4 regions of the Gottfriedia sp. NPDC057991 genome follow, and region 2 is predicted to be linked to each of the others. Evidence: predicted binding sites of a transcription regulator. Region 2 holds the regulator's gene; each other region holds the start of a gene.
The links. The regulator Rex, encoded in region 2, represses fermentation and respiration genes when NADH is low (regulators of the CRP and FNR family bind a similar motif). The targets are predictions, from matches to a motif close to TTGTGAAATATTTCACAA.
Positions count from the first base shown of each region.

Region 1: the regulator Rex is predicted to act here: its motif matches at 2,053-2,070, upstream of ACFVR2_RS12175 (cytochrome ubiquinol oxidase subunit I).
Region 3: the regulator Rex is predicted to act here: its motif matches at 1,414-1,431, upstream of hcp (hydroxylamine reductase).
Region 4: the regulator Rex is predicted to act here: its motif matches at 1,393-1,410, upstream of adhE (bifunctional acetaldehyde-CoA/alcohol dehydrogenase).

Region 1 is NZ_JBHVQN010000003.1:131,911-135,131, forward strand. Features, by position in the region: gene cydB (cytochrome d ubiquinol oxidase subunit II) at 1-457, opposite strand, end outside; gene ACFVR2_RS12175 (cytochrome ubiquinol oxidase subunit I) at 454-1,848, opposite strand; gene ACFVR2_RS12180 (chromate transporter) at 2,222-2,752, opposite strand; gene ACFVR2_RS12185 (chromate transporter) at 2,749-3,221, opposite strand, start outside.
Region 2 is NZ_JBHVQN010000015.1:10,779-13,999, reverse strand. Features, by position in the region: gene ACFVR2_RS24945 (ABC-F family ATP-binding cassette domain-containing protein) at 1-1,556, opposite strand, end outside; gene ACFVR2_RS24940 (redox-sensing transcriptional repressor Rex) at 1,718-2,344, shown strand; gene ACFVR2_RS24935 (CPBP family intramembrane glutamic endopeptidase) at 2,385-3,056, opposite strand.
Region 3 is NZ_JBHVQN010000001.1:860,784-864,004, forward strand. Features, by position in the region: gene hcp (hydroxylamine reductase) at 52-1,356, opposite strand; gene ACFVR2_RS04340 (glycerophosphodiester phosphodiesterase) at 1,669-2,748, opposite strand; gene ACFVR2_RS04345 (MDR family MFS transporter) at 2,924-3,221, opposite strand, start outside.
Region 4 is NZ_JBHVQN010000002.1:496,176-499,396, forward strand. Features, by position in the region: gene ACFVR2_RS09810 (YitT family protein) at 241-849, opposite strand; gene adhE (bifunctional acetaldehyde-CoA/alcohol dehydrogenase) at 1,484-3,221, shown strand, end outside.

The DNA of each region.
Region 1 (3,221 bases), on a different contig from region 2:
CTGCAGATATATTCATATTTTGATCAATCGGCATTCCTCTAAGGATACTTGAGAATAATACACCGAATAAAAATGGTGGTAATAAACTTCCGAAGAAAATAACCCAATCCCAAGATTTTGCCCATTTTGAACTTTCGACTTTCCCTCTAAATTCAAATGCAACGCCACGTCCGATTAATGCGATTAAAACAAATACAAACGGAATATAATATCCACTAAACATTGTTGCATACCAATTTGGGAAGGCTGCAAAAATTGCTCCACCTGCAGTTAATAGCCACACTTCATTTGCGTCCCAAAACGGGCCAATTGTATTTATTAATATTCTTCTTTCAGTATCATTTTTGGCTAGTAGCTTTGTAGATATACCTACACCAAAATCGAAGCCTTCTAAAAAGAAGAATCCGATAAATAAAACAGCTACGAGTAGAAACCATAATTCATTTAACGCAATCATACAATGGTAGCCTCCCTTTCAAACGGATCGACCGTAGGAACTTTTTCAGTTTCAACATGGTGTGTTCCTTTTTTAATTTCTTTCACAAACAAGTAAACTAAAACGACTGCTAAAATTGAATACATTGTTGTAAAGGTTACGATTGAAAAAATGAGTGATCCTTTTGAAACATTCGGAGATACAGATGCAGCAGTTGTCATTAATCCGAATACAGTCCATGGTTGACGACCAATTTCCGTCATAACCCATCCAGCTGTATTTGCAATAAACGGTAAAGAAATTAGTAAAATTGATGCCTTTAAGAACAGATTTTTTGATTCTAATTTTTTACGATAGCTAAAATATAAACCTAGCATCGCCATTAAAATCATGACCATTCCTGCTCCAGCCATAATTCTAAAGCTCCAGAAAGTTGTATTAACTGGTGGAATATAATTTCCAGGACCATATAATTTTTCATATTGTTTTTGTAAAGTATTCATACCTGGTACTTTACCTTCAAACTTCTCATAAGCAAGATAACTTAATAAATATGGTACTTCAACCTCATATTTATTTTCTTTCTTTTTCGAATCAATCAGACCAAAGACCATCCAGCTTGCTGGGTCACCACTGTCTTTCCATAGCCCTTCACTTGCAGCCATTTTCATCGGCTGTGTTTTCATTAAATGTTTCGCTTGAGAATGTCCACTAAATGCAACACCAATTCCTGCAATTAGAGCGAACACCATTGCAAGATTAAACGCCTTTTTAAAAAGTTCTGATTCTTGTTTTTTTAAGATTTTATACGCACTTACACCCGCAACAAATAACGCTCCAGTTGCTAATGCACCAGCAATCGTGTGAGGAAACTCAACTTTAAGTTGTGGATTTGTTATGATTGCTAAGAAATCGGTCATTTCTGCACGACCATTTTTAATCGCAAAGCCTACTGGCTCCTGCATGAAAGAATTGGCTGCTAAAATCCAAAACGCAGACATTAAAGTTCCGAAAGCAACTAACCAAATACACATTAAATGAATTTTTTTATTAAGTCGTTCCCAACCAAATATCCAAATTCCTAAAAATGTAGACTCCATAAAAAATGCTAAAAGTGCCTCAATTGCAAGTGGTGCTCCAAATACATCCCCAACAAAACGGGAATATTCAGACCAGTTCATACCAAATTGAAACTCTTGAATAATACCTGTCACAACACCAACTGCAAAATTAATTAAAAATAAGTGTCCAAAGAATTTTGTTAACTTTTTATATTCCTCGTTCTTTCGAAAAACATACAATGTTTCCATAATTGCTACCATAAATACTAAACCGATTGAAAGTGGTACAAATAAAAAATGAAAAATCGTAGTGGAACCAAATTGTATTCTTGCAAGCTCTAACACACTCACAGTACATCCCCCTTATGATCAAGAACATTTTAAAAAAATTTTCATTAAGTTCGAGTTTAACTTTGAACATTTTTTCACAAATAATTCATTAAGTAAATTTTAGAGAACCATTTATTGGAACCTCTTGTTACTTCTAGTTTACTTTTACAAAGGGGTTTTTGACTTAATCTTATTTGTCTAATTCGTGTCTATAAATTGTCTATTTTGTGACGTGATTCACATTTACAGTGAAAGTTACTTTTTTATGATAAAATAATCGCCACTTTTTTATTCCTTAGCTTTGAGCTGATTAAATGAAAAAAACATTATTGAAAGCAACCCATATTGGCATTGCTTCAATAATGCTCCAATTAAACAAAAAGTTTCTCATTATTTAAGATAAAAATACTGCACCATAAGCAAGTGCCCCACCAATTACATATGCAGGGTGAATTTTCCAACGTTCTAAAAATAATAAGGAAAGTACGCTAATAATAATTGTTTGCATTACACCTACCCCATTATATGAATCGTTAAAAAAGTCAAAGGCCATAATGCCAAGTAAAACGGCGATTAAAGGCCTAACTAGTGAAGTCATCTTTTTGACTTTTGGTGAATTTTTATGCTTCATTAATATACTTAATAAAGCAATCATCAAGAATAGTGAGGGTGCGATTGATGCAAATAATCCTACAAAGGAACCAAATACGCCTCCCTCAACATAGCCGATATATCCGGCCATCTTTGTAGCAATCGGACCTGGAAGCGCATTTCCTAGTGCAAGCACGTTACTAAATTCAACTGAACTTAACCATCCGTACTTATCAACAACTTCATTCTCAATAAGAGGGATTGAAGCTGGTCCTCCTCCGTATCCGAATATACCTGGTAAGAAAAATGCTAAAAATATTTTCCAATAAATCATGATGCCTTCACCTTCTTCTTCTTTTCATTTTTACTTTTTGAGAAAAAGGCATATCCAACTAAGCATCCAATTAAGATAGCAGGATGTACATTTAAAAAGTATAAAAGGATAAAACTAGCAACTACAATCAAACTAGTGATTTTCCAGCCAAGAGATTCTTTCGATTTCTCAATAAATTCCCATGTTAAAGTTGCTAACATAACTCCCACTACTGGAACAACTGCATTCGACATACCTTGTACCCAGGCAACACCTTTAAAGTGATTTAGTGTTGATAATAGTAGCATGAGTAGGAAAACAGTCGGTAGAGTTGTTGCGATAATGGCATTTAACATACCTAATACGCCACCTGTTCTCCAACCTACATATCCTGCAAGCTTTGTTGCGATTGGTCCTGGAAGAGCATTTGCGATTGCTAGTACATCTGAAAAGTCATCCTTATTTAACCATTTATACTTGTCAACAACCT
Region 2 (3,221 bases):
GCTAGTTCAAAAGTTTTTGTGGATAATCTGTTCATAAAGTAACGATCATGAGAAACAAATAAAATTGTTCCAGGGTAATCTAATAAAGCATTTTCTAACACTTCTTTACTATCTAAATCTAAGTGGTTAGTAGGCTCATCAAGAATTAGGAAATTAGCTTTTTTCATCATAAGTTTAGCCAAAGCTAATCTTGCCTTTTCTCCACCACTTAAAGAAGTAACAATTTTTGTCACATCATCTCCAGAAAATAAAAAGTTCCCTAATATTGTTCGAATTTCTTGTTCGGCCTTTAATGGATAATCATCCCAAAGTTCTTCTAATACTCTCTTATTAGAAGTTAGTTTTGCTTGCTCTTGATCGTAGTAGCCTACCGAAACATTTGCACCGAAATCAATCGTTCCCTGTAATTTTTCTAAATCTCCAATAATCGTTTTAAGTAATGTCGATTTACCAACACCATTTGGACCGACTAATGCGACACTATCGCCTCGATTCAATACGAATTTCATTGGCTGATCAATTGTTGGGATACGATCATAGCCAATAAATAAATCTTGTACAGACAACACATCATTACCGCTTTGTTTTTCAATTGTAAATGAAAAATTAGCTGAAGACTCGTCTCCAAGTGGCCGGTCTAATCGTACCATTCGATCTAATTGTTTCCTTCGACTTTGCGCTCTTTTTGTAGTTGAAGCACGTGCAATATTACGCTGCACAAAATCTTCAAGTTTAGAGATTTCCTCTTGTTGTTTTTCGAACTGCTTTAGCTCTTGGTCATATTGAGCTGCCTTTAGATCAAGGTACTTACTATAATTACCAACAAATCGTTGATGCTTATGATTAGATATTTCATAAACAATATTAACAACTTGATCAAGGAAATATCGATCGTGGGAAACGATTAATACTGCACCAGGATATGACTGTAAGTAACGCTCTAACCAACTAAGAGTGTCGATATCCAAATGGTTAGTAGGCTCATCCAGAATTAACAAATCAGGCTTCGTCAATAATAGCTTACCTAATGCCAGTCTTGTCTTTTGTCCACCGCTTAACGAAGAAATTTTTGTTTCGTAGTCTTCATTACTAAAACCTAGACCACTAATAATTGAACGAATATCTGCTTCAAACTGGTAACCACCGTTTTCTTTGAATGTATATTGAAGATGATCATATTCATTCATAACCTTGTCATAAACCGCTTGGTTAGAATAGACATCCTCCCTAGTCATTTTAACTTCTAATTTTCTCATATTGTCTTGCATCTCTACTAAATGATTGAAAACAGTATAATATTCTTGCCATATCGTTTGATCGCTTTGTAAACCAGAGTTTTGGGCTAGGTAGCCTACAGTAACATCTTTAGGTTTATTTATTTCACCGCCATCATAGGATATTTCACCTGCTATGATTTTCAGTAATGTAGATTTTCCAGCACCATTACGTCCAACAATGGCAACTCGATCACTCGTTTGAACTTCTAATTTTATATTTGAAAGTATAATGTCACTACCAAAATACTTTGAGACATTATTTACTTGTAAAAGAATCATGGATAGCACCTCATTGCAAAATTTTTTATCTATGTAACTGTAGACTGTCAAAATTCTTAAATATAGTGTATATTTTACATTAGAACAAGTACTTTATTACTAAAATAAAGTCAAATTACACACCATAGTAAAAAGAATTACAGTAAGTGGGGGATTAAAAAATGGATTCGGAACAAATTAAAATTCCACAAGCTACTGCTAAACGTCTACCTTTATATTACCGTTTTATAAAGAATTTGTCTTTATCAGGTAAACAAAGAGTTTCTTCAGCAGAGTTAAGTGAAGCAGTAAAGGTAGATTCCGCTACAATCAGAAGAGATTTTTCTTATTTTGGAGCACTTGGTAAAAAGGGTTATGGCTATAACGTAAATTATTTATTAACTTTTTTCTCGAAAGCGCTTAACCAACATGAAGTTATGAAAGTTGCATTAATTGGTGTTGGTAATTTAGGAACTGCATTCTTACACTATAATTTTATAAAAAATAATAATACAAAAATTGAGATGGCCTTTGATATTGATCCAAATAAAATTGGTACTGAAATAGGTGGAGTACCCGTTTATAATCTAGATAATCTAGAGGATGTTATGAATGAAGATATTCAAATCGTTATATTAACTGTTCCTGCACCTGTGGCACAATCAATAGCTGATCGATTAAATGGAAAAAATATTAGAGGAATCTTAAATTTCACACCTGCTCGAATTAGCGTACCAGAACATATTCGCATTCATCATATAGACCTAGCAGTTGAACTACAAACATTGGCATATTTTTTACAACAATAAATTTATATTAAAATAAAAACCCCCAAAAGATTGGGGGTTTTTAATGTAAATTGATCTGCTGAAAAACTACAAAAGAGTTCATTAACATATGTGTTAAGATTGGAACCATAATTGAGTTTGTTCGTTTATATAGGTAACAAAATACAAAACCGATTAGAAAGTAAGATAAAAAGAAGGGCAAGTCTCCGTGCATAAGCGAAAAAATCGCTGAACTAATCCCAGCAGAAATAATAAATGGTAAACGATTATAAAGCCTTTTAAAAATGATTCGACGAAAAATAATCTCTTCTAAAATTGGTGCAACTAGACTTGGGATGATAATAAAAGCCGGGTTAAGCTTAGCAATGTTTATGATATTCTGAGTATTTTCTGAGCCCTTATGTAAATTAAATACATAAATTAAAATTAAATTACAAACAATTTGAGTTAGCATGGTTATGAAGTAACCTAAAATAACCCAATTTATTATTGTACGATAATTAGTTTTTAGATTCTTTATTCCTTCATAAATGGGCTTATGTAATAAGATAAGTATAATAATTAATCCGGTTACGAAACTAATACAACCCCATAATGCCACCGCTTCAAGAGAAGCTGTTTTCTGATCCACTCCAACGTATAAGTTACTTTTTAATAAATAGGGCACCCCAAAAACCGCTGAATACTGAAGAACGACATACGTTAATAAAATCCATAAATCTCTAGTTTTCAATACGATAGCTCCTTTGTGTTGATATTTTTCATAACCCAAAGGTTTATAACAACACGTACATTATTTTACTCGTTTCTCTTGTTTCTTAAAAGAAATTTTCACTTTTTATTTTACTTTTGATTGTAAAGAAAAAAACTTATTAAATTTCGACAAGAAAAGTGCCTG
Region 3 (3,221 bases), on a different contig from region 2:
ACATAATAAAAAACTTCTCATTTAAGAGAAGTTTTTTGTTCATTTAGGGTTTTATCCTTGTAATATTGTTCCTTGTAAAATTGTTTTCAAATCATCTTGTGCATTTGTAATTAATTTTAAGCCAAATGTATCAACTAATACATTTAATACGCCTTCATTAATAAAGTCAGGTGCTTTTGGTCCGATTCGAATATCTTGGATTCCAAGGCTAAATAATCCTAATAAAATGGCCACGGCTTTTTGCTCAAACCAAGAAAGTATAATACTGACTGGCAATTCATTGACACTACAATTAAATGCATCGGCTAATGCAGCCGCAATTTTTATTGTTGAAATTGAATTATTGCATTGCCCTAAATCTATAAATCTAGGAATGTTTGTACCAGTTACAGTACCGTAGTCTACATCATTAAAGCGAAATTTACCGCAAGATGTTGTTAAAACTACTGTATCATTTGGTAAAGAAGTTACAAGCTCACGATAATATTCTCCACCTTTTCCTGGGGCGTCACAACCTGCTACAACAAAGAAGCGTTGAATCTTACCATTTTTTACAGCTTCTACAATTTCAGGCGCAATAGACAAAACTGTTTCGTGATGGTAACCAGTAGTCATTACTTCTTCTGATTCTATATTTGCTTCTGGTAGTTCTAATGCACGTTGAATTAATGGCGAAAAATCTTCCTCTATAATCTTTGTTACTCCTTCTAATCCCGCCACTTCATATGAGAAGAAGCGATCTGCATAACTTCCCTTTATTGGCATCACACAGTTTGTGGTTGCTAAAATCGCTCCAGGGAACTTTTCAAATAAACGACGTTGGTCAAACCAAGCTTTTCCAATGTTACCCTTTAAATGTGTATATTTTTTCAATGCTGGATAACCGTGTGCCGGTAGCATTTCAGAGTGAGTGTAAATATTTATACCTATACCCTCTGTTTGCTTTAACAATTCTTCTAATGCAAATAAATTGTGTCCAGTTACAACAATGCATTTTCCTTCGATTTTATTAGAAGAAACTTGAACAGGTTCAGGAATTCCAAAATGTTTTGTATGAGCTTCATCTAATAGCTCCATTACACGAATTGCGGCTTTACCTACTTTCATAGCCATATCAATGTGTTCGTGTAAGTTAAAATTAGAATTTGTTAAAGTCATATATAGAGCTTCATGAGTTACTTGGTCAACAAATGGATCAGTATACCCTAATTGAGCTGCATGTGTTCGATAAGCTGCAATTCCTTTTAACCCATAAACCATCGTATCTTGTAAACTTGCAATTGTTTCATCTTTTCCACATACACCTACAATCTTACAACCACCAACTGGAGTTTGTTCACATTGGTTACAAAACATCATTCATCCCCCTAACAATTTGAATAAACTTATTATATGGCGGGATATAATCATTGTTTGTGACTTAAATCACATGAAATCCTTAATCTAATAAATAAATTATTTCAAATAAAAAAAAGATAAAATTAAATAAGATTCATAGAAAAACAAAGTAGAGAGTTGGGAATAAATATCACTTCTAATTAAAAAAAGGGTGTCTAAATAGACAGCCTTTTTTTTTTCAAAAATCAACATGTAGATTTAACAAAGCATATGATTGATTTTAAAAAATTTATATAGTGAGAGAATACTAGAGTAAATTTAAATTAATGACTACTTAGCAGAATAGCTTTTAGGTAACTTAAAATGATTCTGATTCATCACATCACGTAGTCGGTCAGGGTAATCTGTTATGATTCCATCAACACCATCATCAATAAGCTTTTGCATTGTTGGTTGGTCGTCAACTGTCCATGGAATAACTTTCATACCGTACTGGTGAGCTTCTTGAACCATACCTTTAGTAATATAAGGCGTGTAATTCGCATCAGTAATTTTGCCATCCTGTGGGAACCCATGGACTGGGGAAATTGCATCTACACCTAATGAATGAGCCGCAGCAACGAGATTCCCATCAAAATCATCAATATCGATTCCACCTAACCAAGGTGATTTACCAGGTTTGCCAGGTTGTAGAAATTCAGGGCCGTTCGTTAGCGCAACAAGGGGCAATCGTGGTTCAACTTCATTCATAAGCTTGAGTGAACCCCAGTCAAAACTTTGAATAGACACTTGGTTCAACATGCCAGCTTCACGTACTTGTTTGGCAACGATTTGAACAAATTCTTCGCGAGGAGCTGTTTGTTCTGGTGCTCCAGCTTCAACTTTCGTTTCGATATTCATCCATACTTTTTTAGCTTTGTATTTCTTTACAAGATCAAATACCTCAGATAACAATGGCATACGAGCACCAGGACTTAGTTGCTGGCCAGGGAATTGGGGTAGACTTTTTGAACCACAATCGAGCGTTCTTACTTGAGCTAGCGTTAAGTCTTTTATGTATTTCCCAACGTATGGGTACTCCGAATCACCAACGAATGCTGGTTTCGTGTCAGAGCATTTTGTACCTGTAATCTTACGATCGTGCGTAATTACAGCTTGATGATCCTTAGTTATTTGTACGTCAAGCTCAAGGGTACTTACACCGAGTTCAAGTGCATGAGAGAATGAAGCTATAGTTGACTCAACTGTAAGTCCCAGTCCTCCACGGTGTGCTTGAAGGTCAAATCCTTTTGGTCCAAATGACTTAAACGTATTCTGGTTCGCAGAAGTTGTTTGTGCTGAAACTTGGCTAAATCCTGAATATACCATTAGTGTTGTCATTGCTGCTAAAATTAACTTTTTCCTATTCAATTTTAATCATCTCCTCAAATAAATCTATTACTCTATAAGAATAGATGACAAATTTAAAGTTCAAATGATTAAAATAATAAATAAAAGTAAATAAATGTTGAAAAATGTAAAAATAATTAGTTTTTTAGAGAAAAAAATAAGCCAAATCCATATTAAATCGGATTTGGCTTTATTTTTATTGAGCTTTTTTCGCTCTATTTTCTTTTACTTCAAATGTTAATTTTTCTTTACCCATTAAGATAATCGCGATAAAACCTAAAGTAATCGGTATTAGTGTCCATTTGAAAGTAGTTGCAACTGAATGTGCCATTGCTTCTGAGATTTTGTGAAGTACTTCTGGTGGAATTTTAGCTCTTGCATCAGCGGATAATAGTGCACGTGAATCAACTTTTCCGCCAAATGCACCCATATTACCTAGTAAATCACTTAATTTATTTTTAAATACGTGGTTTTGAATTGTACCAAAAATCGTT
Region 4 (3,221 bases), on a different contig from region 2:
TGAATTCTACGGTTCAATGTTTGAAAAACTAGGTACATTTACAATTAAGTTTGCTAAAAAGCAAGAAGAAGTAAAGATAACAAACATGGGTGAAGCTTCATCCGTGGACGAGCTATTAGATAAATATAATGATTATCGAAGACTAGCAATACTTTTTAAAGATTGTTTATATGATTTAGCTGCCGAAAATGTTCTAAATGAGCTCACGGATTTTTCGGAATCCAAAAAAGATTACATGCATTAAGCATGTAATCTTTTTTCATTAGATTTAATTGTAACAGATTTTTTTTGAAATTTACTTTCATAGACAAATTCAGTTACTTTCGCGCAGATTGCGACTGAAAGAATTGTATATCCTACTTCATTCCATGATAGATAGGTTAGTGAACAAAGAAGAATCACAGAGTCAAAAATAAAGTATACTTTACCGATCGATATTTTAGATTTTTTGCTCATTATAATTGTTATTAAATCATCTCCACCAGTTGCACCGCCACTTCTTAGAATTAACCCTAAACCAAGTCCAGCGAAAATTCCACCTAAAATAGCGGGTATCCAAAGATGATTTCCAAAGTTAAATGTAATATCGGATGTTTTTTCAATTATAGAATAAAAAGCAGAAAATGAAATGGCTCCGATGGTAGTATTGATTAATAACTTTCTACCTAAATACAATCCAGCAATCAAGATAATTGGAATATCGAGTAGCAAAGTTGTAATTGAAGGTGATATATTTAATGCGTTTTTTACTAATAAAGCAATACCAATAAATCCACCTTCAGCTAAATTATTTTGATAATGAAAATGATACAGTGTAGTGGCTAAAATAAATGAACCAATTAAAATCATTAAGGTCTCACCCAAACGATTGTTACTCATCGTTATTTCCTCTTTTCGTAGTTAGTAGTTAAAAAGTACAGCTATAAACTAACTACGTACATATAGAGCTCGTAGTTAGTTTTTTATCTTTCTAACTACAAAGCTATATATCATTGAAGAAATAACATAATCGCCTGTCAACCATAGTTTCGCCTACCTTCAGTTTTATTTTAGAGTTCTTTTGGTTCTCTAAATAAAAACCGCTAAGTGTAGGATAAGTCTTTACGTTGCCAAATGCTCCTTCGAGCAATCATGGTTACACGTCCTTTGTTCCAGTTTAGTTAGAAAAATCTAACAGGTGAAAAATAAGTTCCTTGAGAACTTATTCTTAATTTTATCATATGCAAAAATATTTGAAAAAAGAAAAGAATTAACAAAAATCTACAAAATGTTAGAAGTAAGGAAGGAATAAGTTGTTAGTAAACATGTTTTGTTGAAAAAAATGTGAAACATTTCACAAAATAGACATAGCATTTTCAATAAAAACGATATATAGTATATTTGTAAACGAAATTGTGAAACATTTCACAAATATAAATGATAAATGGGACTTAATGAACCTTAAATAGGATGATTAAATCCAACATCAGAGGAGGAGAGCCAAATGGCTGTTCAAGAGAAAACTGTAAATGAAATATCTATCGCTTCTGAAATGGTAAATGAATTAGTTTTAAAAGGACAAAAAGCATTAAAGGAATTTGAAAGATACAATCAAGATCAAATCAATGAAATTGTACATTCGATGGTTCTAGCTGGTTTAGATCAACATATGCCACTTGCAAAAATGGCAGTTGAGGAAACAGGGCGTGGAATCTATGAGGATAAAATTATTAAAAATATATTTGCTACAGAATATATATGGAATTCAATAAAAGATAATAAAACGGTTGGAATCATAAGTGAAGATCAACAAACAGGAATAACAGAAATTGCCGAACCTGTTGGGGTAATTGCAGGTGTAACTCCAACAACTAATCCAACGTCAACAACATTATTTAAAGCAATCATTGCGATTAAAACAAGAAACCCAATTATTTTCGCTTTTCATCCTTCCGCACAAAAATGTAGTAGAGAAGCAGCAAGAATCGTTCGTGATGCGGCAATAAAAGCTGGAGCACCTGAAAACTGTGTACAATGGATTGAAGTCCCATCTATTGAAGCAACAAAGTGTTTAATGAATCATGAAGGAGTAGCACTTGTTTTAGCAACAGGTGGTGCTGGAATGGTTAAATCGGCTTATAGTACAGGAAAACCTGCTTTAGGTGTTGGACCTGGTAATGTACCATGCTATATCGAGAAATCTGCTGAAATAAAGTGTGCGGTAAATGATCTTATTCTTTCAAAAACATTTGATAATGGAATGATTTGTGCATCTGAACAAGCAGTTATTGTAGATAAAGAAGTTTATGACGAAGTGAAAGCAGAGTTAATATCAAATAATTGTTATTTTGCTACAAAAGCAGATAAAAAGAAATTAGAAAAGCTTGTCATAAATGAAGCTACATGTGCTGTAAATGGTGACATTGTTGGTAAATCTGCATATGAAATAGCAGCATTAGCTGGAGTAAATGTACCAGTAGATACAAAAATTCTTATCGTTGAATGTGATAGCGTGGGTGCGAATGAACCTTTAACAAGAGAAAAACTAAGTCCAGTTTTAGCTGCAATTAAAGTAAATGGTAAAGAAGAAGGATTTAAACGTTGTGAAGAAATGTTAGAGCTTGGAGGATTAGGACATTCTGCAGTTATTCATAGTAATAATGAAGAAATTCAAAAAGAGTTTGGACTAAGAATGAAAGCATGTCGAGTAATTGCAAATGCTCCTTCAGCTCATGGTGGAATTGGGGATTTATATAACGCATTTATTCCTTCTTTAACATTAGGCTGTGGATCGCACGGTAAGAATTCTGTATCGACTAACGTAACAACTGTTCATTTATTAAATATTAAAAAATTGGGAAGAAGAAATATGAATATGCAATGGGTCAAACTACCACCAAAAATTTATTTTGAAAAATATTCAACTCAATATTTAGAAAAAATGCCTAATATTAAAAGAGCATTTATTGTAACAGACGAAGCAATGGTTAAATTAGGTTATGTTGACGTGATAAAATATTATTTAGAGAAAAGACAAGAGAATATTCAGATTGAAATCTTTTCAGATGTAGAACCAGATCCTTCAGATGTTACTGTAATGAAGGGTGCAGATAGAATGTTATCATTTGAACCGGATACAATTATTGCTTTCGGTGGTGGATCTGCTATGGATGCAGCCAAGGGTATGTGGATGTTTTTTGAATACCCAGAAACTACTCTGGATGGACCTAAACAAAAATTCC